2 regions of the Bradyrhizobium sp. USDA 4011 genome follow, and region 1 is predicted to be linked to the other one. Evidence: predicted binding sites of a transcription regulator. Region 1 holds the regulator's gene; the other holds the start of a gene.

Region 1 (15,431 bases):
CTCATCGCGCGAATTGGCGCCGATCGCCGCGGGCAGCACGCCTGCCACCGGCGCGATCGAGCCGTCGAGCCCGAGCTCGCCGAGCACGGTGAAGCCGCTGAGCGCATCCGGCGGGATCGCCCCGATCGCCGCCATCAGGCCGAGCGCGATCGGCAGGTCGTAATGGCTGCCCTCCTTGGGCAGGTCGGCCGGCGCGAGGTTGACGGTGATGCGGCGGGCGGGAAGCGCGAGGCCGGAGGCGATCAGCGCCGAGCGCACCCGCTCGCGCGCCTCCGACACCGCCTTGTCGGGCAGGCCGACGATCGCAAATGCCGGCAATCCCGGCGCGACCTGGACCTGTACGTCGACCGCGCGGGCCTCGATCCCCTCGAACGCGACGGTGGAAACCCGCTGGACCATGCTGCCCCTATCTTCCGCCACCCAAGGTAGCGGAGCGGACTGCTCAGCGCAAGAACATTAAGGGAACATCCCGGGGGCGACGCACGCCGCCCCCGGATGATCAGCCGTCACAGCGTCATCTGCATCGGTTCAGGATAGTAGTGGAAGCCCTCGCCGGCCTTGGCGACGTGGCCGTAGCCCGGCCAGGCGAAGTGGTAGGACATCACCGGCGTCTTGTTGGCGGCCAGCATCTCCAGCAGCTTGACCCGTGAGTTCGCCGCCTGCTTCGGGTCGGTGTCGTAGGAGAACTCCATCCGCGGCCGCTCCAAGAGCAGCACCGCGTGATGCGAGAGGTCGCCGAGGAAGGCAAAGGACTTGCCGCCCGAACTGACCATGAAGATGGTGTGGCCCACGGTGTGGCCGGGCGCTGCGATCGCCTGCACACCGGGCAGGAATTCCTGGCCGTCCTTGAAGAACACGATGCGGTCGCGCACCGGCAGCAGGTTCTTGCGGGCGTGTACCACAAAGTCCTTCAACGGACTGCCCATCTTGCCTTCGTCGGTCCAGAAATCGAGATCGCTTTGCGCGATGTAGTACTGCGCATTCGGGAACAGCGGCTTGTTGTCGGCATCGACAATGCCGCCGATGTGATCGATATGCGCGTGCGACAGCACGACGGCGTCGATGTCCTCCGGCTTGATGCCGGCTTCCTTCATGCTCTTCTGCTGCCGGCCGGTGGTCGGACCGAAGGCCTTCGATGTGCCCATGCCGGTATCGAACAGGATCAGCCTGTCGCCCATGTTGACGATCGGCGAGTTCTGCTCGAGCACGACATTGTCGGGCGAGAGGAAATTGTCGGAGAGCATCTTCTTCACTTCTTCCTTCGGCACGCCGGTGAAGGTGCCGGAGGGATCGCCGAGCGGAAGCGGGCCGTCGGAGACGACGGTCACTTCGGCATCGCCGAGAACGAAGCGGTGCCAATAGGGTGTCTGCGTGCCGAGCTTGGGCGCGCGCGCCTGCGCGGTGCCGCCGAGCAGTGCGCTGGCGCCGAGACCGGCGCCGAGCGCGAGCAAGGATCGTCGTGAGACATTGAGCGTCATAACGTCTTCCTCCACATTTTTTATGAGATTTTCGCGTTGTCGCCCGCGTTGGCCCGCCGCTTGACCTGACGCAGGCAAGAGGATGCTGCCTTCGCCTGCGCAAGCTGGCAAGAAGAATAAGGCGAACGGGTACGCGGTTGAAAGCTAGATGGGCTTCAACCGGTATGTGCAGCGCACAAGGGAAGAGGATTATTTCGCGGCGCGCTTCTTCTCGATGGTATCCCAGATCATGGCTGCGACATCCGAGCCGTTGAGCCGCTGAATGGCGCGGATGCCGGTCGGCGAGGTGACGTTGATCTCGGTCAGATTGCCGTCGATCACGTCGATGCCGACGAACAGCAGGCCGCGTTCGCGCAGCGCCGGTCCGAGCGTGGCGCAGATTTCGCGCTCGCGATCGGAGAGCTCGGTCGCCTTGGCAGCACCGCCGCGCACCATGTTGGAGCGCAGATCGTCCGCCGCCGGCACGCGGTTGACGGCGCCGGCGAATTCGCCGTCGACCAGGATGATGCGCTTGTCGCCATGCTTCACCTCGGGGAGGAAGCGCTGGATCACCCAGGGCTCCTTGAAGGTGACCGAGAACATGTCGAACAGCGAGCCGAAGTTCATGTCCTGCGGCATCACGCGGAAGACCGCGGCGCCGCCATGGCCGTGCAACGGTTTCATGACGACGGCGCCGTGCTGGTCGCGGAAGGCGTTGATCTCGTCGAGGTCGCGCGAGATCAGGGTCGGCGGCATCAGCTGCGGGAAATTCATCACGAACAGCTTTTCCGGCGCGTTGCGCACGCTGGCCGGATCGTTGAAGACCAGGGTCTTCGGATGGATGCGCTCCAAAAAGTGCGTCGAGGTGATGTAGGCGAGATCGAACGGCGGGTCCTGCCGCAGCAGCACGACGTCGAAGCCGTTGAGCGGCTCCCGCTTCGGCTCGCCCAGCGTAAAGTGATCGCCGACCTTGTCGCGCACGGTGAGAGGCTGCACCGGCGCCACCAGCTCCTCGCCGCGCAGCGACAGCTTGTCGGGCGTGTAATAGGAAATGCCGTGGCCGCGCTTCTGCGCCTCGAGCAGCAGCGCAAAGGTCGAATCGCCGCGGATGTTGATGCGCGCGATGGGATCCATCTGGACGGCGATCTTCAATTTCATAAGCGTGTCCCGCGAGGTCTGAGGGTAACTTTAAGGGCTTGCGTCGAATGCCGCTAACAGATGGCGCGGCAGGCTCTTCGGCGCAATCAGAACGGCGTCGAATCTGAGATCAAATTCGGTATGTTCGGGATGCGCCATCAGCCAGGCCTGGGCGGCGTTGACGATGCGCTGCTGCTGGCGCGGCGTCACCGCATAGGCGGCGTCGTCGAGGCTGGCACGGGCCTTGACCTCGACGAAGGCGACGAGATTGCGCCGCCGCGCCACCAGGTCGATCTCGCCATAAGGGGTGCGGAAGCGCCTTGCCAGGATGCGATAGCCCTTGGCGATCAGAAGGGCCGCGGCGCGGCTCTCGGCCGAGATGCCGGTGCGGAACGCGGCGACGCGCTCGGGCGAGCCGCTGTCAGTCTTCGCCATCGCCGTCCCCGAGGGTCTTCGCGAGCTCGAGGGCGCGGGCGTAAACTTCGCGGCGCGGCCGGCCAGACAGTTCGACCGCGTGGGCCACCGCATCCTTGACGCTGCCGCGGCCAAGCTGCCCGCGCAGGAGATCGTCGAGCGCATCCTGGCCCATCATCCCGGCATCATCGGCCGGCGGTCCAATCACGAGCACGAACTCGCCGCGTGTCTCCAGCGCGTCCGCGCCTGCCGCAAGCTCGGCGACCGGCGCGCGCTTGACCTCCTCGTGCAGTTTGGTCAGCTCGCGACAGATCGCCGCATCGCGCCCAGCCATGATCGCGGCGAGATCGCGCAGCGTGTCCTGCACGCGATTGCCCGATTCGAACATCACGAGCGTCGCATCGATTCGGGCGAGCTCGGTAAGCCGCGCGCGGCGCGCGTGCTCCTTCGCCGGCAGAAATCCCTCGAAGAAGAACCGGTCGGTCGGCAGCGCCGCAACCGATAGCGCTGATAGCACCGACGACGGCCCGGGCACTGCAATGACGGCATGACCGGCGGCGCAGACCTCGCGCACCAGCTTGAAGCCGGGATCGGAGATCAGCGGCGTGCCGGCGTCGGAGACCAGTGCGATCGAGGCGCCCTGCGCCAATCGCTCGAGGAGCTTGGGCCGCGCCTGAGCCGCGTTGTGCTCGTGATAGAGCGCCAACTCGGCGGTGATTGCGTATCGTTCGGTCAGCCGGCGCGTAATCCTGGTGTCCTCGCAGGCGATGACGTCGACGCCCGCCAGCGTCTCCAGCGCGCGCAGGGTGATGTCGGCGAGATTGCCGATCGGCGTCGCCACCAGATGGAGCCCGGGCGCGGCCTTTGGCGCCGCCAGCTGCTGGCCGCCGATCGAAAAGGTCCTGGCCGCAGTGCCTGTCGTGGCATCGGAATGGTGGAGGGAACTGGCTTTTGCGCGCATAATGGCAATCTAGAGCGTTTTCGAGCGAAGTGGATACCGGTTCGCGTGAAGAAAACGCGACAAAACAAGAAACTAGAGCCCCGTTTCGATTCAAGTTGCTGAGGGGAACGGGAGCCGCGGCAACGGCGCCGCGAGGCCATAATCCTTTTGTTTTAGTTAACTATTCGCCGACAATATGCCTGAATCCCCCCGCCTCATCAGAGCTGGATGGAGTCCTGGCCGATCCTGGTCGGTCAAGAGAAGAGAGACGATGGAAGGCCCGCATCACCGCACCTCCCCGCCTGATGGCACGACCCGGCGAACCGCGCTTGGTCTGCTCGTGGGCACGCCGTTGCTGAGCGCCTGTTCCGGCGTCCAGCAGAGCTTGAACCAATTTTCCAGTCCGTTCGGCGGCAACCAGGAAGCCGGTCCGGCCGGCCCGCCGCAACAGCCGCAGGCGGTCGGCACCGGGCAGGTCAAGATCGGGCTGATCCTGCCGCTGTCGGCCTCCGGCAATGCCGGGCTCGCCGCGCAATCGATGCGGAACGCCGCCGAAATGGCGCTGGCGGAATTCCAGAACCCGAACATTCAGCTCCTGATCAAGGACGATGGCGGCAGCCCGCAGGGCGCGGCGCAGGGCACCCAGCAGGCGCTGTCCGAGGGCGCCGAGATCATTCTGGGGCCGCTGTTCGCGGGCTCCGTGCCTGCCACCGCGCAGCTGACGCGGCCGCGCGGAACGTCGGTGATCGCATTCTCCACCGATTCGAGCGTCGCCGGGCACGGCGTCTATCTGCTGAGTTTCCTGCCGGAGTCCGACATCAATCGGATCGTCGACTACTCCGCCGGGATCGGAAAGCGCTCGTTCGCCGCGATGGTGCCGGACAACGCCTATGGCAACGTGGTCGAGGCCGCATTCAAGCAGGCGGTTGGCCGCAAGAGCGGCCGCGTCGTCGCATTCGAGAAATATGGCGCCGATCGCGCAACGCCTGCGCGGACCGTTGCCCAGGCGCTGGGCCAGGCCGATGCGCTGCTGCTCGCCGACGACGGCGATTCGGTGGTCGCGACCGCCGACGCACTCACTGCAGCGGGGGCCAATCTGCGCAACATCCAGCTGCTCGGCACCGGGCTGTGGGACAATCCGCGGGTGTCCGCGAGCCCAGTCCTGCAGGGCGGCCTTTATGCCGCGCCCGATCCGTCCGGTTTCCGCAGCTTCGCCGGCCGCTATCGCGCCAAATACGGCGGCGAGCCGGTGCGCACCGCAACGCTTGCCTATGACGCGGTCGCGCTGGTGGCGGCGCTGGCGCGTACCCAGGGTGCGCAGCGTTTTGCGCCGGAGACGCTGACCAATCCATCCGGCTTTGCCGGGATCGACGGTCTGTTCCGTTTCCGCTCCGACGGCACCAATGAACGCGGCCTTGCCGTCATGAAGGTGGCGTCCGGCGGCGGCACGCCGGTCGCCGGATCGCCGAAGAGCTTTGGCGCTTAATTTTCGTCAGGCGGTCAAGCTGCCTTGTCGGGCGCCGGAACCCGCCCGCTACTTTGCATGGGGTTGTTTTCGATATTTTGGCAGCGTGCGCGCTAAAGCGCGATGAGATTAGGTTGAATCGTCATCGCGCATTAGCTCTTTGTTTGAGCATGATCTTTCCGGAAAACCGCTTCGCACTTTTCCGGATCATGCTTAGAGCGTTTTCGAGCGAAGTGGATACCGATTCGCGCGAAGATAACGCGTCAAAATAGGAATTTAGAGCCCCGTTCCGATTCAATCCGAACGGGATAGGCTCTACGGGATAGGCTCTAGCAGGCTGTTGAAGAAGTCTTTGAGCGGCGTGCGACGAATGGGATGTTGTCGCCGTTGAGGAGGCAGATCTCCCCTTCGAGTGAACCGTCATCCTTTAGTTCTGCCCAACCGTCGCCCTCCGCTGGCTCCATTTCGTCGTTTCCTTGCCAGCCGAACTCGACGGTATTGCCGTGGCTGGCTCCATGGATGGAGCCGGTGAGGCAGTCGAAGGCGAATTCGCCGCCGGCCACATCGAACAGGATGTAGGCGCTCGCCAAGGCCATGTCGTAGCCGGGCGTCTCGACGACCTCCATCTGCCCCGGATGCTCATGCCGGTGCCGCCAGAAGTTTGGGAAGCCGGATCAGATTGTAGGCTGCAAGCGCCAGGACGAAGACGGCATCGACGCGGTCGCGACCTCGCAGCTTGACCTTGGCCAAGCCAGCGGAACTCTTGATCCAGCCGAAGACTTCTTCGATGCGTTTGCGGCAACGCTGGCTGATGCCGTAGCCGCTGTGACGCGTGGTACGTGCGTCGATCGCCGTCTTGCGCCGCTTGCCGGTTTTACTCAGATGTCCATCAATCGCGATGTGCGGGGTAACCGATCTATCCCTCAGGTCGTGGACGAACTGCGTGACATCATAGGCCTTGTCCGCCCCCAGAGTGATCCGCTTCGCGCACCTCCGCCTGTCGATCATGGCAAGCGCAATCTCCCGTTCGGCGGTGCCTGTCGCCTGGCTCACTCCGCCCAAAACCGCTAAACCATTGCGGTTCTCCATCAGAGCATGGCCCATATAGCTCAGCTTGGCCGGCTGGCCGTCACCCTTCTTGTAGAGCCGCGCCTCGGGATCGGTCGTGCTCGCATGGGTCTCGTTGGACCGCTTCTCCTTGTGAAAGCTGCGCTCGGCATTGCGTCCCGGACCATCCTCGTCTTTGTCGCTGCCATCCTTCTTCCGGAAGCTCTTGATCGAGGCCCAGGCTTCGATCAGCGTACCATCCACCGAGAAGTGATCGCTCGATAGCAGGCGCTTGACCTTTGGCTGCGCCAAAAGCGCGTTCAGGAACTTGGCCGCAATCTCGCCTTCGAGCAGCCGGTCGCGGTTCTTCGAGAAGGTCGAATGGTCCCAAACCGCATCGTCCACCCCAAGCCCAACGAACCAGCGGAACAGAAGATCGAACTCGATCCGTTCCATCAGATGCCGTTCCGAGCGAACCCCGTAAAACGCCTGGAGCAGCATCGCCCGAAGCAACTTCTCCGGTGCGATCGAGGGGCGACCGAAGTCCGTATAGAGCTTGCCGAACTCCCCAGAAAGGTCGCCCAGCGCCGCATTCGCCAACTCCCGGATCACCCGCAGCGGGTGGTCGACGCGAACTCGGGCCTCCAGGTCCACATAACTGAAAAGTGAGCCGGATTGTTCGTCACTTCCCCGCATCGCGCCCCCCGGTTAAATCCTGGTCCCAGAGAATCACGATACGAAACGCTTCGCCATCGACTTCTTCAACAGCCTGCTAGGCCGCGAGATCCGCGACGACAGCGTCGAGCACCGGAAATCCCGACTTCGTCACGCGCAGCCGTCCGTCTGCATCGACGGCGATCGCGCCTTCCTCGCGCAGCATCGCGATCCGGTGCGGATCGAGCTTTCGGCCGGAGAGCTTGGCATAGCGCTGGGGATCGATGCCCTCGGCGAGCCGCAGCCCCATCAAGAGGAATTCGTCGGCGCGTTCTTCGCTGTTGAGGCTGTCATCGGTGACGACGCCATGACCGCGCTCCTCGACGTTCAACAGCCAGGCCTCGGGGCGCCGCTCGGTCGCGGTCGCGTGCCTGACGCCATCGATGTCGAGCCTTCCATGCGCGCCGGGGCCGATGCCGGCATATTGCTCGCCGCGCCAATAGACCAGGTTGTGCTTGCACTCGGCGCCGGTGCGGGCGTGGTTGGAGATCTCGTAGGCCGGCAGTCCCTCGCGGGCGCAGACCTCCTGCGTCACGTCGTAGAGCGCGCGCGCGGTCGCTTCGTCCGGGGTCTGCAATTTGCCGGCGGCATGCAGCCCGAAGAACGGCGTGCCTTCCTCGATCGTGAGCTGATAGAGCGACAGATGCTCGGCCGCTTCCGAGATCGCCTGCTTCAATTCGTCGGCCCACATCTGCGGCGTCTGGTCGGGCCGCGCATAGATCAGATCGAACGAGTAGCGGTCGAACGCGGAGCGCGCGATCGCGACCGCGTCGAGCGCCTCGCGCGCGGTATGCAGGCGGCCCAATGCCTTCAGCGAAGCATCGTCCAGTGCCTGTACGCCGAGCGAGACGCGGTTGACGCCGGCCGCGCGATAGCCGCGAAAGCGCGTCGCCTCGACGCTGGTCGGATTGGCCTCGAGCGTCACCTCGACATCGCGCGAGACCTGCCAGTGCTTGCCGATCGCATCGAGCACGGCGCCCACCGTCTGCGGCTGCATCAGCGAGGGCGTGCCGCCGCCGAGGAAGATCGAGGTGACCTCGCGTCCCGGCACCCGCGCGGCCGTGGTCTCGATCTCGCGGGCGAACGCGCGCACGAAGCGCGCCTCGTCGACCGGCGCGTGCCGGACGTGGCTGTTGAAATCGCAATACGGGCATTTGGACAGGCAGAACGGCCAGTGCACGTAGACGCCGAAAGCTTCTCGTTCAGCGTGGCTCAAGGCAGATCTCCGCGAGCTTCACGAAGGCGCGGGCGCGATGCGACAGGCCGAGTCCGAGCGGCGGCAGGCCGTGCTTCTCGATGCTGCTCATCTCGCCAAAGGTCCGCGTGTAACCGTCGGGCAGGAAAGCCGGATCATAGCCGAATCCGGCGGTGCCGCGCGGCGGCCAGACCAAGGTTCCATCGGCGCGGGCCTCGACCTCCTCGAGGTGGTCGTCGGGCCAAGCCACGCACAGCGCGGAGACGAAGTGCGCCCTGCGCTGGTCCGGCGCGATGGCGCCGCGCTCCTGCAGCAAGCGCTCGATCCGCGTCATCGCCGCCATGAAGTCCTTGCCCTCGCCGGCCCAGCGCGCCGAGTAGATCCCGGGTGCGCCGTCGAGCGCGTCGACCACGAGGCCGGAATCGTCGGCGAAGGCCGGCAGTCCGGAGGCCTTCGCGGCCGCAATGGCCTTGATCGCCGCATTGGCGCGAAAGCTGCCGCCGGTCTCCTCGGGCTCGGCGAGCCCGAGCTCGCCGGCCGACACCGCCTCCACGCCGTGCGGCGCCAGCAGTTCCCGCATCTCGGCAAGCTTGCCGGGATTATGGGTGGCGATGACGAGCCTTCCGGTGATTCGGCGATGCATGGCCAATCTGACTACGCCACCGCGATCTTTTGCAAGTCGACCAGACGCGCGACACCTTTGCGCGCCAGTGCCATCAGCGCCAGCAATTCACCTTCCGAGAACGGTGTCTTCTCGGCGGTGCCCTGCACCTCGATGATGCGGCCGTCGCCGGTCATGACGAAATTGGCATCGGTGTCGGCCTCGGAGTCCTCGGCATAGTCGAGATCGAGCACCGGCGTGCCCTGGTAGATGCCGCAGGAGATCGCCGCCACGTTGTCGCGCAACACGTTGGTCTTCAGCATGTTGCGGGTCTTCATCCAGTTGATGCAGTCGGCCAGAGCCACCCAGGCACCGGTGATCGAGGCGGTGCGGGTGCCGCCATCGGCCTGGATGACGTCGCAATCGACCGTGATCTGGCGCTCGCCGAGCGCCTCGAGGTCGACGGCGGCGCGCAGTGAGCGGCCGATCAGGCGCTGGATCTCGACCGTGCGGCCACCCTGCTTGCCGGCGGAGGCCTCGCGGCGGGTGCGTTCCAGGGTGGCGCGCGGCAGCATGCCGTATTCGGCGGTGACCCAGCCGCGGCCCTGGCCCTTCAGCCACGGCGGCAACCGCTCTTCCAAGGTGGCGGTCACCAGCACATGGGTGTCGCCGAACTTCACCATGCAGGAACCCTCGGCATATTTGACGACGCCGCGTTCCAGCGACACGGGACGCAGTTCATCGGGCGCACGGCGGCTTGGCCGCATTGGAAATCCTCCAGAATTCCGAGAAAATGAGTTGGCCGTGCTTGTAGGAGGGGGAAGGGGCAGCGGCAAGGGTTTTCGGCCCCGGTAACGTCCCGGTATCAAGGGGTTGAATGCATACTTGTCACCGGCCCCCCGGATCGACAAATTAGGCAGCAATTGTGAGGGACTGGAGTGTGACTCATCACGATCCGATCGGCCTGATCGCGCCGCATGCCGGGCTCGCCCAGCTCAATGAGCGGTCGCGCGACATTTTTCGTCAAATCGTCGAAAGCTATCTCGCGACCGGCGAGCCGGTCGGCTCGCGCAATATCTCGCGCCTGATCGCATTACCGCTGTCGCCGGCCTCCGTCCGCAATGTGATGTCGGACCTTGAGCAGCTCGGCCTGATCTATGCGCCGCACACATCGGCGGGCCGGCTGCCGACCGAACTCGGCCTGCGTTTCTTCGTCGACGCCCTGATGCAGGTCGGCGACCTCACCGAGGCCGAGCGGCAATCGATCCAGACCCAGCTGGCGGCCGTCGATCGCGCGCAGTCGGTCGAGGCGGCCCTTGGCGAAGCGCTGACGCGGCTGTCGGGGCTGACCCGTGCCGCGGCCGTGGTGCTGACGCAGAAGTCGAATGCGCGGCTGAAGCACATTGAATTCGTGCGGCTGGAGCCGGAGAAGGCGCTGGTCGTGCTGGTCGGCGAAGACGGCCAGGTCGAAAACCGGGTGCTGGCGCTGCCGCCGGGCGTGCCGTCCTCGGCCCTGACCGAAGCGACCAATTTCCTCAATGCGCGGATCCGCGGCCGGACGCTGGCCGAAGCGCGCCTCGAGCTCGAGACGGCATTGACGCAAAGCCGCGCCGAGCTCGATCAGCTCACGCAAAAGGTCGTCGCGGCCGGCATCGCGAGCTGGTCCGGCGGCGCGAACGAGGACCGCCAGCTGATCGTGCGTGGTCACGCCAATCTGCTCGAGGATCTGCATGCACTCGACGATCTCGAGCGCATCAAGTCGCTGTTCGACGATCTCGAGACCAAGCGCGGCGTGATCGATCTGCTCGGTCGCGCCGAGCGCGGTGAGGGCGTGCGGATCTTCATCGGCTCGGAGAACAAGCTGTTCTCGCTGTCGGGTTCCTCCACCATCATCGCGCCCTACGGCGACGCCCAGGGCCGGATCGTCGGCGTGCTCGGCGTGATCGGGCCGACGCGGCTGAACTATGCACGCGTAATCCCGACGGTCGACTATGCCGCGCGCATCGTCAGCAAGATGCTGGGCGGCTGATCGGGGCGGATTTGGCCTGCACTTGACGGGTTTCGTTCACCCGGGCCGGAGAGCCCGGTGCCCGAAGGGGGTATGTTACGCTTGATTTTCGCCGCCCAAAGCACGATATCCCGGGCAGCAATCCCCAAGATTTGAACCGACGCGAGTTTTTCGAGAAGGCAAGCCATGACCGATCCGAACCGGGCCAATGACAACAGCGAGAATTCGGCGCCGACGGGAGAGCCCGTGGTTTCGAAGCCCTACATCATGCCCGACGATCCCGAGGTGGGATCGGCCGAGGCGCTGGCCAAGGAACTCGCCGAGGCGAAGGACCGCACGCTGCGCACGCTGGCCGAGATGGAAAACCTCCGTCAGCGCACCCGCCGCGAGGTTGCCGACGCCAAGACCTATGGCATCACCGGCTTCGCCCGCGACGTGCTCGATATCGCCGACAATCTGCAGCGCGCGCTCGACGCGGTGCCGGCCGAGACCAAGGAAGCCGCCGATCCCGGCCTGAAGGCGCTGATCGAAGGCGTCGAGCTGACCGAGCGTTCGCTGCTCAACGCGCTGGAGAAGAACGGCGTAAAGAAGTTCGATCCGATCGGTGAGAAGTTCGATCCGAACTTCCAGCAGGCGATGTTCGAGGTGCCTGACACCTCGGTGCCGTCGGGCACGGTGGTGCAGGTCGTGCAGGCCGGCTACATGATCGGCGACCGCATCCTGCGTCCGGCGCTGGTTGGCGTCTCCAAGGGCGGCGCCAAGGCGGCCCCGACCGCCGACATCACGGTCTGATCGGTCCGACGCCGGCTCTGAAGCCGTGAGCTTGCTACTGTCGTGTCACGGCAGCGGCTTCTCATGAGCCTTCGGCCAATAGGTGCCGAAGCTCCAGAGATTTCCTTCCGGGTCACGGCAGGAGAAATCACGGCTGCCATAATCGGTGTCACGCAGTTCCATTTCGATCTTTGCACCCGCCGCCCTGGCCTTTGCATGCAGGGCGTCGGGATCGTCGACGGCGGTGTAGATTGAATCGGTGCGGCGGCCGGTGGCATCGCCGACCAGCCTGCCATACGCATCGTCGCGGCTCTGGCCCAGCATCAGCATCGAGGATCCGTAGGCGAGCTCGGCGTGGTGGATCACGCCGCCGTCGCGGTAGACCACGTGCTCGGTGAATCCGATCACCGTCTTGAGCCAGACGATCATCGCCTCGGCGTCCTTGCAGCGCAGGGTCGGGTAGATGCGCGGGGGTTCGATGTCGTGCGTCATGTCACAGGCCTCCTTGGCTGATGGCGCCACTCTGCACGAGGCAATCCGGCTTCGGCTTGAAGGTTTGTTACCAGTCCGGCTGCAGCTCGCCGGAATGCGACAGCCGGCTGTCGGTCAGCGTCAGGCGGCGCGCCCAAGCGGTCGGTGGTTCCCCGGCAAACTCGACGAACTCGCGAGCGAGATGGGCTTGATCGGCGTAGCCGCTCTCCGCAGCGATTGTGGCCAAGCCGTCGGCTGCGCCAGACTGCGCAAGCCGGCAAGCCTGATGAAAGCGCATCATGCGCGCCACCGGCTTGGGCGCGAGGCCGAGTTCGGATCGAAACCGGCCGGCGAGGTGTTTACGGCTCCAACCGATCTCCGAAGCGATCGCCGTGATCCGGGCGGTGCCGCCCGATCGCGCCAACATTCGATAAGCGAACGCGACTTCCTCGGACGGCCCGCGGCCGAGGCGGCGAAGTACGAAATCTTCAATCAGGTCGAAGCGGCGCTGCCAGCACGGTACGGCGCCGATTTGCTCGCGCAGCCGCCGCCCATCGCGGCCCAGCACATCACCAAGATCGACCATGCGCCCGGTGAGCTCGGCAATGGCGCCGCCGAAGAAGCGATAGGCGCCAAGCGGCGTGAAATCCACCTGCACGGATTCGGCGCAGCCGTCGGACTCGATGTTGACGGGTCCGGCGTGCAGTCCGGCCGTGAAGCTCAGCTGACGGTCGGATGGTCCAGGCTGACGCGCGAGCGCGATCAGATAGGGCGAGCCGAAGCTGATGATCAACGGCACGATCAGCGGTGCGGTCTGACGGTGGAAGAAGTGGCCTGCCGCCGTCTCGCGGTAACCTGTAATTCCGACAATCAGGCCCGCCATGCGCGGCGACGGCGGGCGTCGCGCGAAGTCGAATGCGACGGGGCCCCAAGCTCGGCCATACGAATCTCGCGCGAGGCGCGACTTACCCGATATCCGACGACTGGATCCGCTTGACGCCGGCCTTGTCCATGTCGGTCCATGCCTTGGCCAGCGATCCCTGGGTGTCGATGCCGCGGCAGGCGTCCTCTACGACATAGGCTTCGAAGCCGGCCTTGCGCGCATCGAGCGCGGTCCATGCCACGCAGAAATCGGTGGCGAGCCCGGCCACGAAAACCCGTTCGACATTGCGCGCCTTCAGATAGGCGGCAAGCCCGGTGGTGGTCTTGCCGTCGGCTTCGGTGAAGGCAGAGTAGCTGTCGACGTCCTTGTGAAAACCCTTGCGGATGATCAGCTCGGCCTGCGGGATCGCGAGATCCTTCGACAGCGAGGCGCCGTCGGTGCCCTGCACGCAGTGGTCGGGCCACAGCACCTGCTTGCCGTAGGCGAGGTCGATGGTCTCGAACGGCTTCTTGCCGGGATGGACCGAGGCAAAGGAGATGTGTCCCGGTGTGTGCCAGTCCTGCGTCATCACCACATTGGCAAAGCTCTTGGCGATCTTGTTGATCACCGGCACCACCTGCTCGCCGTCCTTCACGGCGAGGCTGCCGCCGGGCAGAAAGCAGTTCTGGACGTCGATCACGAGCAGCGCGGAGCCATCGTCGGGCTTGATCGCAGCCGCCCAGAGTCTGCTGGGAACCAGGGTCGCAAGCGCCAACGTGCCGAGGCCTGCAACTATCTGTCGTCGATCCAACATCGCGCCCCTCCTCGCTTTGATACCGCGCGAGGAGGCTAGTTCCGTTCGGCGAACGGCGAAAGTGGGATTTTTCCAACCGGCCTTACGAAGGGCGGATCAGCCGCGCGGCTGGATGCCGTCGCGGACCGTGCGGAAGCGCGGGAAGGCGGTCTCCCAATCGGTGCGCGGCGAGCTGCCGATGACCCGCAGCGATGTCTGCGCGCCGAATCGCAGCCACTGCACGATGGTCACCGGGGTGTTGTCCTTGCCGCTGACGGCGTCGATCCGTGTCTCGAAACCGGGCTGGCCGTCGATCCGGATCGGTTCGGACATGGTGATCCGCCCGTCGCGCACGCCGGGAATCGTGGTGGCGATCTGCTGGGCAAAGCGGCCGCGATCATCGGGCGTGGCCGGCGCCGAAGCGATGACGCCGAGCAGCATGAAGGGCTTGGCCTCAAGGCCCTTGTCGTCGCCGTCGGCCATCAGCAGCGCCGCACCCGGCGCGAGCATGCGGATATTCTTGAAACCGCTGAGCTCGGTAACCTTGAACGGCATCATGGCGAGCTGCTCGTCGACCGGCACCTCCTTGCGGATCTCGGCGGAGGCGAACATCTGCCGGACGGCGTCGTCGGTGTAGATCTTGCTCGCGTTCTCCGGCACCTGCACCGCGACATAGCCGGAGAAGGTCGGCCCCGGCAGGATCATGGAATAGCGCCGCACATTGCTGGCGCCGTCGCGGGCGCTCTCCACGGTGTAGTAGGCGAGGCCGGCCGGCGTCTCGAGGCTCTCGGGCTTGATGTTTCCGGTACCGGCCGGGTTGGCCTTGAAGGCGTTCACGACCTCGTTGTAGGCGTCCGCGGGCAGGTCGGCGATCAGGACCTTGACGCCCTGATCCTCGGTCTCGAAGCCGATGAAGGATTTGGCGCGGACGAGGCCCACCAGCGGTTTCATCCCGACATGCGCGCCCGGCGGAAACACCACGTCGGCGGCAAAGCCACGACAGGTGGCGGCAATCAGCAGGGCAACCGCAACGAGAACTCGAAAAGGCGTCATGGGGGGTCTACCGGTTTTGCTTGATGGCCGCGCAACGGGGCCGGTGCAGCTGGATGGCCTCTTCAGTCGGACCGCTTTTAGCGGTTTTGATGACCCTGCAACAGGCCGCCATATCTCCGCTCCAGGCCAGCCGGTTCGATTTCATGGGCTTTTCGCCTTGATTGGCGGGCACTTTCCAGTTTCCCGAGGTTTCCAGGAACGACCACCTGCGGCCGCCAGCGGCCAAACAGCGCGCCCTCGACCGGTGCGCCGCTCTCGCATACGACGTTTGTGAGCGTTCACTCAACAGCGCTGACGTCGTGCCGCGAATGTCGCGGTGGACGGCGGGCGGCATTCTTGCCGATTTGTTAACTTGGTCCGGGTTTGAACCGGTGCCGCGGCCGGGCTGACACAATCTTTCAAACGTCAGTCTTTTCAGGCCTCAACGTTGCGTCCAGTCCTTGCGGGCAGGACCCTCCCTCCTATATCAGGCTCACCGTCGCAATATCGCGAGTATGTGAACG
Region 2 (15,431 bases), 3.3 Mb from region 1:
GGCTCGCGGATGCGCCTGTTCATGGTCTACACCGCCGGCAACTTCATCGAATGCACCATCGACACGCCGTATTTGCAGATCGGCGAGCACAAATACGGCAAGCCGGTGCTCGACCGCGCCATGCATTACGACGTCGAGCTCTACGAGGCGCTGAAGACCGGGCTGATCTCGATGGATTCGACGATGCGCTCCAATCTCGGCGTCGGCCTGCCGATCGACGTGCTGGTGGTGCGCAGCGACGCCTGCGAGGCGGACCTCAACCACCGCATCGAGGCCGGCGAGCCCTATTTCCACGATCTGCGCTCGCGCTGGTCGGCTGCGCTGCGCGCGGCGCACCAGAACATTCCACGTCCACCCTACAAGAACGAAACCGAAGCAAAGACCAAGTAAGAGGAAACTGAGAGATGACCGAGGCAACCAGCAAGATCGCGCTCGTGACCGGCGCCGGCACCGGTGTCGGACGCGCCGCGTCGCTCGCTTTGATGGACAAGGGCTACACCGTGGTGCTCGCCGGACGCCGCATGGAGATGCTGGAAGAGACCGCCAAGCGTCGGTCCCGCCGGCAAGAGCCTGTGCGTGTCGGCCGACATGGCCAATCCGGCCGCGATCGCCGCGCTGTTCGACAAGGTAAAGGCGACCTATGGCCGGCTCGACGTGCTGTTCAACAATGCCGGCATGGGCGCGCCGCCGGTCAATTTCGAAGATCTGCCGCTCGAGCAGTGGCAGGCCGTGGTCAACACCAACCTCACCGCGCCGTTCCTGTGCACCCAGCATGCCTTCCGCATCATGAAGGACCAGACGCCGCGCGGCGGCCGCATCATCAACAACGGCTCGATCTCGGCGCACGCGCCGCGGCCGTTCTCGGCGGCGTACACCTCGACCAAGCACGCCATCACCGGCCTGACAAAAGCCTCCAACCTCGACGGCCGCATGTATGACATCGCGGTCGGCCAGGTCGACATCGGCAACGCCGCGACCCCGATGACCGATCGCATGGTCAACGGCCCCGGCGTGCTGCAGCCGGACGGCACCACCAAGCACGAGCCGCGCATGGACGCCAAGGCGGTCGGCGACGCCGTCGCCTACATGGCCGGCCTGCCGCTCGACGCCAACGTGCTGTTCATGACGGTCATGGCGACCAAGATGCCGTTCGTCGGCCGGGGCTGATCTTCTTCTCCCTGCTCCGGCAGGACTGTCACGTCGGCATGGCCGGGCATAGCCGTCCGAAGGACGGCGTCGCTTCCGCTCCGCTTATGTCCCGGCCATGCCGTTCCAAGGGCGCACTGCCAAAATATCGAAAACAACCCCATGCAAAGGAGCCGGCGTTCGACACGGCAACTTGACACGTCGGGCAAATCAGCGGTATTTTTCCATTATTCCGAAATCATGCAAGCGCCCTCGCATCTGCTCCCTCGCCCCGCTCTTGCGCGGAGAGGGTTGGGGTGAGGGGCTGCTTCAGCGAAGCCGGTGTCAGAATAATTCGCGGAGAGTCCCCGTCACCCGACGCTTCGCGTCGACCTCTCCCCGCGAGCGGGGCGAGGTAGGGAGAAGCGCCCTACTCCAGCTTCTCGACGTCCCGCAGCGTCGGGAACAGCTTCATCCAGAGCAGCGCGACCGCGACCGTGGCGACGCCGCCGAGCACGGCTGACGGCACGGCGCCGAGCAGCGCCGCGGTGACGCCGCTCTCGAACTGGCCGAGCTGGTTCGACGCGTTGATGAACAGGAAGTTCACCGCGCCGACCCGGCCGCGCATCTCGTCGGGGGTGGCGAGCTGCACCAGCGAGAAGCGGATCACGACGCTGATCGTGTCCGCAGCGCCGAGCACCGCGAGCGCCAGCACCGACAGCCACATCCAGTGCGACAGTGCGAACACCACCGTCGCGACGCCGAACACGATCACCGCCTGGAACATGCGCATGCCGACGCGGCGGTTGATGGTATGCCGCGCCAGCACCATCGTCATCAGCAGCGCACCGACCGCGGGCGCGGCGCGCAGGATGCCGAGGCCGAGCGGCCCGGTCTGCAGGATATCGCGCGCATAGATCGGCAGCAGCGCGGTGACGCCGCCGAACAACACCGCGAACAGATCGAGCGAGATGGTGCCGAGGATCGCGGGATTGCTGCGTACGAAGGTGACGCCGGCGAACAGATCGTCCGACGAGCCGCCGTTCTTCACCGGTGCCTGCTGCAAGCGGCCGATGCCACTGGTGAGCAGCGCGCCGAACAGCCAGAACACCATCATGATGCCGTAGGGCGCGCTCGGCATCAGCGCATAGGCAAAGCCGCCGAGCGCGGGTCCGGTGATGGTCGCGACCTGCGCCGCGCCGCTCGAGATCGCGGTGGCCCGCTGCAACGAGCCCTGCGGCGCGATCAGCGGCAGCAGCGCGGCGGTCGCCGGGCTCTCGAACGCGCCGGCGATCCCGAGCACGAAGGTCGCGACGAAGATCTGGATCTCGGAGATGGTGCCGGCAAATGTGCTTCCGGCGAGAAACAATGCGGTCAGCGCCTCCGCGACCTGGCAGGCCTGCACCACACGCTTGCGCTCGAAGCGGTCGGCGGCGTGACCGGCGACGAACACCAATAGCGCCGTCGGCAGGAACTGCACCAGTCCGACCATGCCGAGGTCGAACGCGCTGCCGGTCAAATCGTAAATCTGCCAGCCGATCGCCACCGCGCCGATCTGGCTGGAGAAGCGCGACAGGCTGCGCGACGACAGAAAGAACAGGAACGGCCGGTGGCCGAGCAGATCGCGGGCGCCGGCCGGCGTGGCGGAGGACATGGATGATTGCGTGGCCGAGCACCTGCAACTTGTCAATGGATTCGAGGAGAACGCGCAACAGCATTGCGCTGCGCGGGGCCCCCACCCATAATCGCGTGAGGGTTCTTGGGGGCGTGATGCTGCAGTTGCAATCGGCGTTCGGCGTGGTGGCGTTGCTCGTGATCGCCTGGGCGTTGAGCGAGAATCGGAGCCTCGTATCGTTGCGGCAGGCGGCGATCGGGCTCGTCGTCACGATCGTCACCGCGCTGGTGCTGATCAAGGTGCCGCTGGTGACGCAGGCCTTCGGCGCGATCAACGATGCCGTCGGCACCATCGCCGCCGCGACGCGCGCCGGCACCGCCTTCGTGTTCGGCTATGTCGGCGGCGGCCCGGCGCCGTTCGATCCCAAAGCGCCGGGCTCGGATTTCATCCTCGCCTTCCAGGCGCTGCCGATCGTGCTGGTCATGAGCGTGCTGACGACGCTGTTGTTCTATTGGCGCGTGCTGCCGCCGGTGGTGCGCGGCATGGCCTGGCTGCTGGAGCGGACGCTCGGCGTCGGCGGCGCGGTCGGGCTTTCGACCGCCGCCAACATCTTCCTCGGCATGGTGGAAGCGCCGCTGTTCATCCGCCCCTATCTGGCGCAGCTTAGCCGCAGCGAATTGTTTCTGGTGATGACCGGCGGCATGGCCGGGATCGCCGGTACGGTGCTGGTGCTGTACGCCACGCTGCTGGCGCCGCTGATATCAGATGCCGCCGCGCATTTCGTCATCGCCTCGGTGCTGGGAGCGCCGGCCGCCATCCTGGTCAGCCTGATCATGGTGCCGGAGACGACGGACAAGCGCACCGGCGGGTCGCTCGATGATCCCGATGTTCAGGTGTCATCGACAATGGACGCCATCGTGAAGGGCACCGCCGGCGGCCTCGAGCTGCTGATGAACATCATCGCGATGCTCTTGGTGCTGGTCGCGCTGGTCTATCTGGCGAATGCAATCATCGGCCTGCTGCCGGAAATCGGCGGCGCGAAGATCTCGCTGCAACGGTTGCTCGGTTACGTCATGGCGCCGGTATGCTGGCTGATGGGCCTGCCCTGGCCGCAGGCGATCACGGCCGGAAGCCTGATGGGCACCAAGACCGTGCTGAACGAGCTGATTGCCTATGTCGAGCTGTCGAAGCTCGGTCCCGACGCGCTCGATCCGCGCTCGCGGCTGATCATGCTGTACGCGATGTGCGGCTTTGCCAACTTCGCGAGCCTCGGCATCATGATCGGCGGCCTCGGCATCATGGCGCCCGAGCGGCGCGACGAGATCAACGCGCTCGGGCTGAAGTCGATCGTCTCGGGCACGCTGACGACCTGCCTGATGGGCGCGATCGTGGGGGCGATGACGTGACGCCGGGCCGCATGTTCAAGGGAGACGACGGACGCCCCGGCCTAACGGCTGGTGTGATCCGCCCCACCCGCCTCCTTGATGAAGGCGAGCAGCAACGTGCCGAGCCGAGCCGGCTGCTCCTGCTGGATCCAGTGACCGGCGCCGTCGATCAGTTCGATGTCACCCATCCTCGCCGCCGCCTTCGTCCTCATCAGATCGAGCGCGCCCGGCGCCGCATAGGTGCCCCAATCGCTTGTCCCGCCGATGAAGAGCGACGGGACATCGATCGTCTTGCCCGAGAACAGGCGCAACTCAGCGTTCAGGCCAGGATCGGAAAAGACGCGATAAGCCATGAGGGCGCCTTGAAACCCGGTGCGGCCGTACTCCGCCGTGTACACGCCAAGTTCCGGCTCGGTGAGCCATTTGCAGGCCGAGACCTCGGCGGCGGAAGGTTGGAATGGAGCGACGGTCTGCGACATCGTCTTGCCGAGATCCATCACGTAGTAGGTCGGCATTTGTGCAAGTTCTGTGGCGGTTGGCGCCTTCAACGGATGCGGCTTGTTTCCCGGCCAGTCAGCGCTCTTCACGTGGAAGAATGCACGAAGAAACGCGTGTAAGCCTTGAGGGGGATGCCACAGGTCATCGTTCGCCTGCCGCGTGCTCAGGTATTGCTGGTAATGCTGTCTCGGCGGATCGAGCGCCGCCAGCGCGGCCGCCAGCTTCTGGCTTTCAGTGTTCGGTTGAACCGACGATGCCGCGCTTTCTGCAATGTTGAACGGAAACGCCGGCGGACCTGGGAACGGCGCGCTCATCAGCACCACCGAGGGAAAGACGTCAGGTCGGGCTAGCGCACAATAGGCCGCCACGGGCGAGCCGAAATCGTGCCCGACGAGCATCGCCGTACGCCGATAGCCCAATGCCGACACCAATCCGAGGGCGTCACGCGTCATGTTCAGGAGGCTGAAGGGCCCTAGCGCGGCATCATAGTCATTCACCCAACCGGTGGTGCGGCCGAAACCCCGCTGATCGGGTGCCACGACATGGTACCCGGCGTCAGCCAGAATTGGGATCAGGTGTCGCCAGCCGTAAGCCAGATCCGGAAAGCCGTGCAGAAGCAGCGCGAGCGGCCGGCCGGGGCTTTCGTAACCAGCCTCGAGAAGATGGACGTCGAGACCGTTGACCCCATGGATCATCCGCGAGCGGACCCCGTAGGGAAGCGTGCCTGCGCCATACGTTGATGAGGTCATATCAGCCGCTCCTAAGGGATTCGCGCCGGTCGGTCGAAGTAAAGCCGCAACCAGGCTGGCTGCCCCCATCGCCAGGACGGCTCGTCGGGACGCTTCCCGGCTTGGGATTTGGTCGAGCGGCATCGCCGGACACTTTCTATGGTGATCGCCATAGTATGGCGATCACCATAGCGGCGTCAAGCGAAACGTATTATCTTCGCGGCATGCCACGTAAGACTGATGCCCGCGCGCGCGCGATCGCCACGGCCGAACGGCTGTTTCGCATCCAGGGCTACACCGCGACCGGATTGACCCAGATCATTGCAGAAAGCGGTGCGCCGAAAGGATCGTTCTACTTCCACTTTCCACGCGGCAAGGCACAGCTCGCAGAAGAAGCGATCGATCATTACCTCGCGGCTAGAATTGCTGTTTTGCGGAGCATCTCGGCGAATACGGCGGGCGATGTCCTCAATTTCGTTCAGGAGATTTTCCGCGCATTCGCCGCCGAAATGGTCGCCTCTGATTTCCAGTATGGATGTCTCATGCAAAATCTGGCGAACGAGCTGCCCGCGCTCGATGCCGAGCTAACCAAACGGGTGGCGCGCGGATTCGTTGATTCGACCGAGATCATCGCCGAGCATTTCAGGGGGTGCGGCTTCACTCCCGCACGCGCATCCTCTACCGCAGCCGCATTGGTCGCCGCCCTCGAAGGCGCGCGAACCATCGCCCGCCTCGAACGGACGCCGGCGATATTCGAGGCGCTGGCGGATGTCAGTGTCCAGAGGCTGTGTGTGCCCGGGTGATCCGGGTCCCGACGTGCCGCGTCATTCCGGGGGCGTCCGAAGGGCGAGCCCGGAATCCATCGGGCCGCGCTAAAAAGTCGTCATGGCCGGGTCAACCCCGGCCATGACGAAGCGAGGCTTACGCCTTCAGCTCCACCGTCTTGAACTCGGCCGGCAGGATCACCTCCAGCAGTTCGACGTCGTCGGAATAGTCCAGGATCATGTGCCGGATGCGCGGCGGCTGGGTCCAGGCGCTGCCTTGCTGCATCAGCGTCTCGCCCTCGCCTTCCATGTAGGTTTTCACCCAGCCCTTGAGCACGTAGACCATCTGGAAGTCGACGTCGTGGAAGTGCAGCTTCGACACCTCGTCCGGATTGCACGGTCCCTGCAGCCGGATGACATGCGCCTGCGCGAGGCCATGCGAGGCGGCGGCGATGCCAAGATCGCGATACTTGGCGTAGGCGCGCAGCCCATCGGCCTTGAAATCCTCTTCGCGGTGATGGCTGATGGCGACGCGCTGCTTCGGCCGTGCCTTGGTTGCTGCCTTGGTTGCTGCCTTGGTTGCCGTCTTGGGCGCGCTCTTCTTGGCCGCGGTGACGCGGCCCTTGGACTTGATGGTCTTGCGCGCGGACGATTTCGCCGACGATTTCTTGGCGCCGGCGCCGAACCCCGACCATTTCTTCTTCACCGCGGTCTTGGCTGCGGATCTCGATGCCGTCTTCTTGGCCATTGTTCGCCTCCCGTCTTCTTGTGACTGTTAGAGGCTAACACAAGTCGCGCCGCGCGAGGCGGGCAAAGGCGCAAGCCGCGCCTCGCCGCCCTTGCGGATCAATGCAGCCGGAACACGCCGTCGACGGCGCGCAGTTCGGCCGGCTTGACCAGCTTGGAATGCGCCACCGTTACCGAAAACAGCGGGCCTTCGAGCTTCTCCTGCCAGAAGGCGAGGAAATCCTGCAGCGCCGGAAATTTCGGAAACAGGTCGTAGTTCTGCCAGACATAGGTTTGCAGCAACGAGGGATGATCCGGCATCCGATAGAGGATTTGCGCCGTCGTCAGCCCATACCCCAACAACTGCTTCCGGAAATCGTCGGAAACACCCCCACCAACTCGCGAGACCATGCCAACCTCCTGTGACGGAGCGCATTCACATGGCGGCCGACTCCCGCCGGACCACCGGCAATGGATGCGCTCACATGAGAGAAATGTGACGCACGCGACTAACCCATCTCAAGCCTAAATGTTTAATAGGTTGTTGAAATTTCTTGCGTTAGCAGCAGCTTACCGCATCTGCTAATAGCCCGGTGCCCCCTGCCGGGCGGTATTAAGGATGCCGAAATGATGCTGGCAGCCGTCATTCGCGAGTGCCAATTTTTCTGCTAGAGCCACTTGCCCGCCGCCAAGGCTTGGCCTATCTCCTGCTCAGCCAGCTTGGCACTCGCTGGGCTGGACTGCTAACACTCCAAAAATCTACAGCATATGCAAACGTTTAGGAGGACTGCATGAAATTCCGTCCGCTTCACGACCGCGTCGTGGTCAAGCGCATCGACGCCGAAGAGAAGACTGCTGGCGGCATCATCATTCCGGACAGTGCCAAGGAAAAGCCCTCGCAGGGCGAAGTCATCGCCGTCGGCCCGGGCGGCCGCGACGAAGCCGGCAAGCTGATCCCCATCGACCTCAAGGTCGGCGACCGCGTCCTGTTCGGCAAGTGGTCCGGCACCGAGGTCAAGATCGACGGTGAAGATCTGCTGATCATGAAGGAAAGCGACGTCATGGGCGTGCTCGACGTCCCCGCTTCCAAGAAGAAGGCGGCCTAAGCGCCTCTTTCCCTCCCAGGTAAATCTCAAGGAAAAATTCAGATGGCAGCTAAAGAAGTCAAATTCTCCGTCGATGCTCGCGACAAGATGCTGCGCGGCGTCGACATCCTCGCCAACGCGGTGAAGGTCACTCTCGGCCCTAAGGGCCGCAACGTCGTGCTCGAGAAGTCGTTCGGCGCTCCCCGCATCACCAAGGACGGCGTCACCGTCGCCAAGGAGATCGAGCTCGAGGACAAGTTCGAGAACATGGGCGCCCAGATGGTGCGCGAAGTCGCCTCCAAGTCCGCTGACGCGGCCGGCGACGGCACCACCACAGCCACCGTGCTCGCCCAGGCGATCGTGCGGGAAGGCGCCAAGTCGGTTGCCGCCGGCATGAACCCGATGGACCTGAAGCGCGGTATCGACCTCGCGGTCGAAGCCGTCGTTGCGGACCTCCAGAAGAACTCGAAGAAGGTCACCTCGAACGACGAGATCGCCCAGGTCGGCACCATTTCGGCCAACGGCGATGCCGAGATCGGCAAGTTCCTCGCCGACGCCATGAAGAAGGTCGGCAACGAGGGCGTGATCACGGTCGAGGAAGCCAAGTCGCTCGAGACCGAGCTCGACGTCGTCGAGGGCATGCAGTTCGACCGCGGCTACATCTCGCCCTACTTCGTCACCAACGCCGACAAGATGCGCGTCGAGATGGACGACGCCTACATCCTCATCAACGAGAAGAAGCTCTCCTCGCTGAACGAGCTGCTCCCGCTGCTCGAGGCCGTGGTGCAGACCGGCAAGCCGCTGGTCATCGTCGCTGAAGACGTCGAAGGCGAAGCCCTCGCCACCCTCGTCGTCAACCGCCTGCGTGGCGGCCTGAAGGTCGCGGCCGTCAAGGCTCCGGGCTTCGGCGATCGCCGCAAGGCCATGCTGCAGGACATCGCGATCCTGACCGGCGGCCAGGCCATCTCGGAAGACCTCGGCATCAAGCTCGAGAACGTCACGCTGCAGATGCTGGGTCGCGCCAAGAAGGTGATGATCGACAAGGAAAACACCACGATCGTCAACGGCGCCGGCAAGAAGGCCGACATCGACGCCCGCGTTGCCCAGATCAAGGCGCAGATCGAGGAGACCACCTCGGACTACGACCGTGAGAAGCTGCAGGAGCGTCTCGCCAAGCTGGCAGGCGGCGTCGCGGTGATCCGCGTCGGCGGCGCGACCGAGGTCGAGGTGAAGGAGCGTAAGGATCGCGTTGATGACGCGATGCATGCGACCCGCGCGGCTGTCGAGGAAGGCATCGTCCCGGGCGGCGGCGTCGCCCTGCTCCGTGCTTCCGAGCAGCTCAAGGGCCTGCGCACCAAGAACGACGACCAGAAGACCGGCGTCGAGATCGTGCGCAAGGCGCTGTCCTCCCCGGCTCGCCAGATCGCGATCAACGCCGGTGAAGACGGTTCGGTCATCGTCGGCAAGATCCTGGAGAACAAGGCCTACAATTACGGCTTCGACTCCCAGACCGGCGAGTATGCCGACCTCGTCAAGAAGGGCATCATCGACCCGACCAAGGTCGTCCGCACCGCGATCCAGAACGCTGCCTCGGTTGCCGCGCTGCTGATCACCACGGAAGCGATGGTTGCCGAGCTGCCGAAGAAGAACGCCGGCGGCCCCGCAATGCCTCCGGGCGGCGGCATGGGCGGCATGGACTTCTAAGGTCCAGCCACTCGGGCAATTTACGAAATGCAAAACCCCGGCAGCGATGCCGGGGTTTTTGTTTTGGGCGGTCAACGGCGCACTTGTTGCCGCACGCTCAAGTTGGACGGTCTGCGCAGCCTCGCGCGGAAGCAGGACGTTGCTGCCCACGGCAAGCGTTGCTTATGCACAGCACTCTCCATAAACATATGTTAGTTGAGTTGACATTCTAAAAAAAATATCGGCGAGAGTCGCAAACCGAACCGACAACCCCGCCTTCGTCCCGCACAGTAAGCTCGGGACGAAATCGAAGGTCACTCAAAAATCCGAATCGAACACGGAGCGTCAGCTCCCGTGACGCGAGCAGGCGTCGCGGAGAATGCTTTCGCTTGAGAGGGAGGCTGTGTGGTGAGTGAAAGCCAAATGAAAGTCACGGTGAACGGCAGGCGTTTCTTCGCAATGCTGTTGTCGAGCCAACAGTCCGACCAGACGGGCACAACGCAAGCCCGCGAACCAGCCAGGCAACGCTTCGCCGCGGTTCTCCGCGAGGCTGCCTAAAGAAGCGGCGTTCAACTCACATCGAGGATTCGTTCGAGGAGGGATCTGGCCGGTTGGATGAAGCCCAGTGACGAGCATGCAGCCCCCACTGCCCGATGCTCCGTCAAAAGCCGTAGGTGCGCGATGCCCCCCAAGTACCCGCACCGACCTGAGGCCAATCCAACCGGCCGGAGCTTTTCCGCAAAAGCAAAAAAGCATTATGGGAGGGGAGGCTCACATGGGCATGGTCATGGTCAAATGTCCGCAAACCGGGCACGCGATTTCCACCGGAATCAAAACCGATCGCGAGAGCTTTCGACGCAGTACGGTGTTCTTCTCCCGCACCTCCTGTCCATTCTGCCGCACCGATCACGCCTGGTTTGCGCGAGACGCCTGGGTCGACGAGCCGAGCATCCGCATGCGGGGGCGCCGCAGCGTCGGTTCACCGGCCTGAAGAGTTGCCGCCACGATTGATGATCGCGATGGAGGGACGCCATGGCGCATGTGCAGATCTCAACGGAAACGTCTGCCTGGCTGCTGCAGGCCAAGGACTTTCTCGATGAAGCACGACGGCTGAAGCCGGGCCCGGAGCGCAATGAGTTGCGCCAGACGGCGAAGGTGCTGCGTGAGATTGCCAAGATCGAGATGGCGTCCTCCCCCGCGCGGGCGCCTGATCGGCGGCCAGGAAGCTGATCGCGCCGGGAGCGCGCTCACACGGCGTCGTCCGCCTCGATTTCCGAGATGCGCGGATCGTCGGCGAGCGCCGCTCCTCCGGTTCGAACCTTGTCGCCCGAGAAGATCTGCTCGGCCTCCAGACGCATGACGCGATGGCATTCGCACGCCGCCGCCAACAGCCGCGCCCGGTCGATCTCGATCCGGCCTCGTTGATCGGATCTGATCGCACCGCGCTTGCGCAGATTGCGCATCAGCAACGTCACCGTTGTTCGTCGTACGCCGAGAATTTGCGACAGCGCCTGCTGGGTGAGCGGAAGAACGTCGCTGTCGACGCGGTCGCGCAGCTGGAGCAGCCAGCGCGCCATCCGCGCTTCGACCGGGTGGAGCGCATTGCAGGCGGAGCCAAGCTGAAACTGGATCAGCATCGATCTGACGTGCTTTTGGATCGCCTGCCGGATCCCGGGGCTGCGGCCGAAAGCTGCATGAAAGCGCGCCGCGGGAACCCGCGACGCGGTACCGGCCGCACGAACAACTGCGGTAATGCCTGACGGTGACGCCCCAAGCACCGAAAGACTGCCCACGGCCCCCTCGCTTCCGACCACACCGGTGGCGACCGTGTGCCCGTCCGCCATGTCGATCATCAGCAAGATCGCCCCGCTGTGGGGAAAGAAGACGTAGTCGATCTCGTCACCGGCGCGCGCCAGGACAGCATCCTGTTCGAGCGCGACCGTCTCAAGTTCGGGCCTCAGGAGGTCCAAATCCGCCGGCGACAGTGTTGCGAGAAGGCGGTTACGCGTTCCGCCGGAAATGCCTACCTGCGGGAACGTCATGAAGGGTCGCACGGCAAACTCACTCGGACACAAGCTCAAAAACGAATTCCAAACGCTTGACCACACGATGGAATTCTCTGCGGCCGCGTCCCAAGAGTTAGATGCAAATGCGCCGCCGGACGCAATAGCTAAATGCGCATTGTTGCCCCGTAGAACTTCGGAACCGCGAGAGTTCCAATTCTTCTACCCGCCGCGCGCGGCGTCCTGAAAGCAGGCGCGCAGCCAGTCGATGGTGACGCGCGTCGCCACATCGCGCTTGAGATGGCTTTGCACCAGAAGCCAGACGTCGCGCCGCTTCGGCAGCAGCGTGGCGCGCAGACGGCGATCGGTCATCAGGTCCACGCAACTATGCTCCGGCAGCACGCCGACCGCTTGATGCGACTGGATGAGCTTGTGGATGATGCGGACATTGTCGGTGACGCAGCGCGCACGAAGCCGCTTCGCGCGCAGGAACTGCATCTCGGGGATTGCTCCGAGCTCGTCCGGATAGGCGCACGTCACCGCCTCTCCGGTTGTCGTCGCGGCCGGCTCGAAGAAATACAGCCTGACCTCGGCGAGCTTCGAGATCGCAAAGTCGCCCTTGTCGGGCTTGCGCAGGCGGATCGCGAGATCGGCTTCCCAGCGCGAGAATTTGACGTTGTCGCTCGAGGTCAGGAATTGCAGCGTGAGGCCCGGATTGGCGCGCAGCAATGCGCTGGTACGCGGCGCGAGCACTTCCTCGGCGATCGCGTTGGTGGAGGCAATGCGCAGCCGGCCGACCGGCCCGGGCAGGCTTTCGCCGATCCGGCCGATCTCCTCGGCATGCGCGGCCATCGCCTGGATATGTGCGAGCACCAGGTCGCACTGCCGGGTCGGCTTGCGGACGCCGTCGGCCGCCTCGAACAGCCGCAGCCCGAGCGCGCGCTCGATCCGCGCCAGCCGGCGGCCGACGGTGGTCTCGTCGATGCGCAGCCGCGCGCTGGCGCCGGCATAGGTGCCCTCATCCCTGACGGCCGCGATGATGCGAAGGTCGTCCCAGTTCATGGCCTCAGGCTACATCGCCTCCGGCTGGCCTGCAATAACGCAGCCACCGGCTGCAATATCCCTGCATAACAGCAGGCCGGTCCGCGGCTATATTTTCGCACGACGCATCCCCGGAGTTCTCACGACCATGACCGCGGCCAAAACGCTGATGCAGCTTGCCGGTATCGACCTCACCCCGCCCCGCCTCGGCGACAGCTGCCTCGTGCTGATCGACATCCAGAACGAGTATCTCGCAGGTCCCCTCGCGTTGCCCGACGCCAAACCCGCGATTGCGCGCGCGACCGCATTGCTCGCCCGCGCGCGGGAAAGCGGCACGGCGATCATCCACATCGCGCACAAGGGAGCGCCGGGCGGCCTGTTCGATCGCACCGCGGAGCGCGGCGCGATCGTCGCGCCGCTCAAGCCGCGGCCCGGCGAGATCGTGATCGAGAAGCAATTGCCGAACGCTTTCGCCGGCACCGACCTGAACGCGCAGCTTGCCGCGGCCGGCCGCAAGGAGCTCGTGCTCGCCGGCTTCATGACGCATATGTGCGTGAGCTCGACCGCCCGCGCCGCGCTCGATCTCGGCTTCCGCACCACCATCGACGCAGACAGCTGCGCCACCCGCGACCTGCCCGACGGCACTGGCGGCACGATCGCCGCGAAGCTCATTCACGAGGTCGCCCTCGCCGAACTGTCCGACCGCTTCGCGATCATCGCACGCGGCAATGCCCTCGCCTGAGGATGCAATATGCTCCAGCTCTATTTCTTTCCCATGGCCTGCTCGCTCGCCAGCCGCATCGCGTTGATGGAAGCCGGCATCGAGGCGCGTTACCACCTTGCCCATATCTGGACCAAGAAGGTGCTGGACGACGACAGCGATTTTCGCGTGGTGTCACAGAAGGGTGCGGTGCCGGTACTGGTTCTTGAGAACGGCGAGCGGCTGACCGAAAGCGCGGCCGTGCTGCAGTATATCGCCGATCGGAAGCCCGAGCTCGGTCTCGCGCCGCCGCCGGGCGACCTGGACCGCTATCGCCTGCAGGAATGGCTGAGCTTCATCGGCACCGAGATCCACAAAGGCTTCCTGTTTCCGACCTTCTGGTACAAGGACGATGCATCGAAGGCTAGCGCGCGCGAACGGATCGGGCAAACCGTGTCGGTCGCCGCCGCGCGCCTCAATGGTCGCGACTATCTCGTCGGCGACCGCTTCACGGTCGCCGACGCGCATCTCGCCTGGGCCTTGATGCTGCTTCGCTCTGCCGGCGTCGATATCGCGCAGTGGCCCGAACTCGTCGACTATCTTGCGCGAATGCAGGCGCGGCCGCACGTGAAGGCCGCCGTCGGCATCGAGACACAGCTGTGGAAGAAGATGGCGGCGTGATCGCCGGCGAGCGCTCCCTCTCCAGCGAGGGCTTACGAGCGCATCGACCTTGATCGGCTACTGAAACGCGACCTCGGCAAAGCTGCGCAGCTTGCGCGAATGCAGCCGCTCGGATTCCTGCTGCTTGAGCCGCTCCAGCGCCTTCAGGCCGATCTGAAGGTGCTGGCCGACGCGCTGGCGATAGAATTCGCTCGCCATGCCCGCCAGCTTGATCTCGCCATGCAGCGGCTTGTCGGAGACGCACAGCAGCGTGCCGTAGGGCACGCGGAAGCGGTAGCCATTGGCGGCGATCGTCGCCGATTCCATGTCGAGCGCGATGGAGCGCGATTGCGACATCCGCCGGATCACCTGCGGGCCGCTGATTTCCCAATTGCGATTGTCGACGCTGGCGACCGTGCCGGTGCGCATCAAGCGCTTGAGCTCGAAGCCGGTGAGCCCGGTCACCTCACCGACCGCCTCCTCGAGCGCGACCTGCATCTCCGCAAGCGCGGGGATCGGCACCCAGAGCGGCAGCTCGTGATCGAGCACGTGATCCTCACGGACATAGCCATGGGCCAGCACGTAGTCGCCGAGCCGCTGCGTGTTGCGCAGTCCGGCGCAATGCCCGATCATCAGCCAGGCATGCGGCCGCAGCACCGCGACGTGATCGGTGATGTTGCGCGCGTTCGACGGGCCGATCCCGATATTGACCAGCGTGATGCCGCGATAGCCGGGCTCGACGAGATGAAACGCCGGCATCTGCGGCACGCGCTCCGATGCGGTGCCCGTGGCGCCGCCGCCTGCCAGCGCGCTGCGCGTGATCAGATTGCCGGGCGCGACGAACGCCTCGAGGCCTTCCTCGCCCGCCGCGAGGCGCTGGAGGCTCGATTGTGCGAAGGCGTCGACATAGAACTGGTAGTTGGTGAAGATCACGAAATTCTGGAAGTGCTCGGGATCGGTGCCGGTGTAGTGATAGAGCCGGCGCAAGGAGTAATCGACGCGTGCGGCACGGAACAGGGCCAGCGGCTCGGGCGTCCCCGGCGTCAGTTCAAACGTTCCGTCGGCGATCGCATCGTCCATCGCCGCAAGGTCCGGCGTATCGAACACGTCGCGCAGCGATCGTGTGAACGCCGAGCTGTCGGCGACGGTCAGCGCCGCCTCGATATTGATGTCGCGCCGGTAAGCGAAATGAATCGGGATCGGCTCGCTGGACTCCCCGATCTCGACCGCCACGCCGTGGTTCTTGATCAAGAGCCCGATCTGCTCGGTGAGATAGGTCCGGAAAATATCCGGCCGGGTGATGCTGGTCTCGTGGATGCCGGGTCCCGCGACGAAGCCGTAGGCAAGCCGCGAATCGAGCCTCGCATGCGACGAGGTCGTGATGCGCACGAACGGGTAGTGCGCACGCACCCGCGTCG

Evidence for each region. The regulator HrcA, encoded in region 1, represses chaperone genes, less so after heat shock. The targets are predictions, from matches to a motif close to GTTAGCACTCNCNNNNNGNGAGTGCTAAC.
Region 2: the regulator HrcA is predicted to act here: its motif matches at 7,561-7,589, upstream of ACVW1C_RS35385 (co-chaperone GroES).

Annotation. Positions count from the first base shown of each region.
Region 1 covers NZ_JBSSGG010000001.1:4,165,627-4,181,057, reverse strand. The annotation lists partial or broken gene ACVW1C_RS19550 (magnesium chelatase domain-containing protein) at 1-399, opposite strand, end outside; gene ACVW1C_RS19545 (MBL fold metallo-hydrolase) at 507-1,478, opposite strand; gene gshB (glutathione synthase) at 1,668-2,615, opposite strand; gene ACVW1C_RS19535 (YraN family protein) at 2,646-3,029, opposite strand; gene rsmI (16S rRNA (cytidine(1402)-2'-O)-methyltransferase) at 3,016-3,969, opposite strand; gene ACVW1C_RS19525 (penicillin-binding protein activator) at 4,220-5,434, shown strand; gene ACVW1C_RS19520 (hypothetical protein) at 5,743-6,039, opposite strand; gene ACVW1C_RS19515 (IS5 family transposase) at 6,053-7,156, opposite strand; gene hemW (radical SAM family heme chaperone HemW) at 7,233-8,390, opposite strand; gene rdgB (RdgB/HAM1 family non-canonical purine NTP pyrophosphatase) at 8,377-9,012, opposite strand; gene rph (ribonuclease PH) at 9,024-9,737, opposite strand; gene hrcA (heat-inducible transcriptional repressor HrcA) at 9,911-10,999, shown strand; gene grpE (nucleotide exchange factor GrpE) at 11,165-11,770, shown strand; gene ACVW1C_RS19485 (VOC family protein) at 11,816-12,241, opposite strand; gene ACVW1C_RS19480 (helix-turn-helix domain-containing protein) at 12,309-13,103, opposite strand; gene pncA (bifunctional nicotinamidase/pyrazinamidase) at 13,186-13,896, opposite strand; gene ACVW1C_RS19470 (hypothetical protein) at 13,993-14,928, opposite strand.
Region 2 covers NZ_JBSSGG010000001.1:7,486,805-7,502,235, reverse strand. The annotation lists gene ACVW1C_RS35425 (peptidase) at 1-390, shown strand, start outside; partial or broken gene ACVW1C_RS35420 (SDR family oxidoreductase) at 405-1,167, shown strand; gene ACVW1C_RS35415 (MFS transporter) at 1,556-2,779, opposite strand; gene ACVW1C_RS35410 (NupC/NupG family nucleoside CNT transporter) at 2,896-4,146, shown strand; gene ACVW1C_RS35405 (alpha/beta fold hydrolase) at 4,188-5,372, opposite strand; gene ACVW1C_RS35400 (TetR/AcrR family transcriptional regulator) at 5,576-6,154, shown strand; gene ACVW1C_RS35395 (cupin domain-containing protein) at 6,273-6,863, opposite strand; gene ACVW1C_RS35390 (usg protein) at 6,962-7,252, opposite strand; gene ACVW1C_RS35385 (co-chaperone GroES) at 7,633-7,947, shown strand; gene groL (chaperonin GroEL) at 7,990-9,630, shown strand; gene ACVW1C_RS35375 (hypothetical protein) at 10,385-10,600, shown strand; gene ACVW1C_RS35370 (hypothetical protein) at 10,642-10,839, shown strand; gene ACVW1C_RS35365 (Crp/Fnr family transcriptional regulator) at 10,857-11,651, opposite strand; gene ACVW1C_RS35360 (LysR family transcriptional regulator) at 11,835-12,674, opposite strand; gene ACVW1C_RS35355 (cysteine hydrolase family protein) at 12,802-13,395, shown strand; gene ACVW1C_RS35350 (glutathione binding-like protein) at 13,405-14,034, shown strand; gene ACVW1C_RS35345 (AMP nucleosidase) at 14,092-15,431, opposite strand, start outside.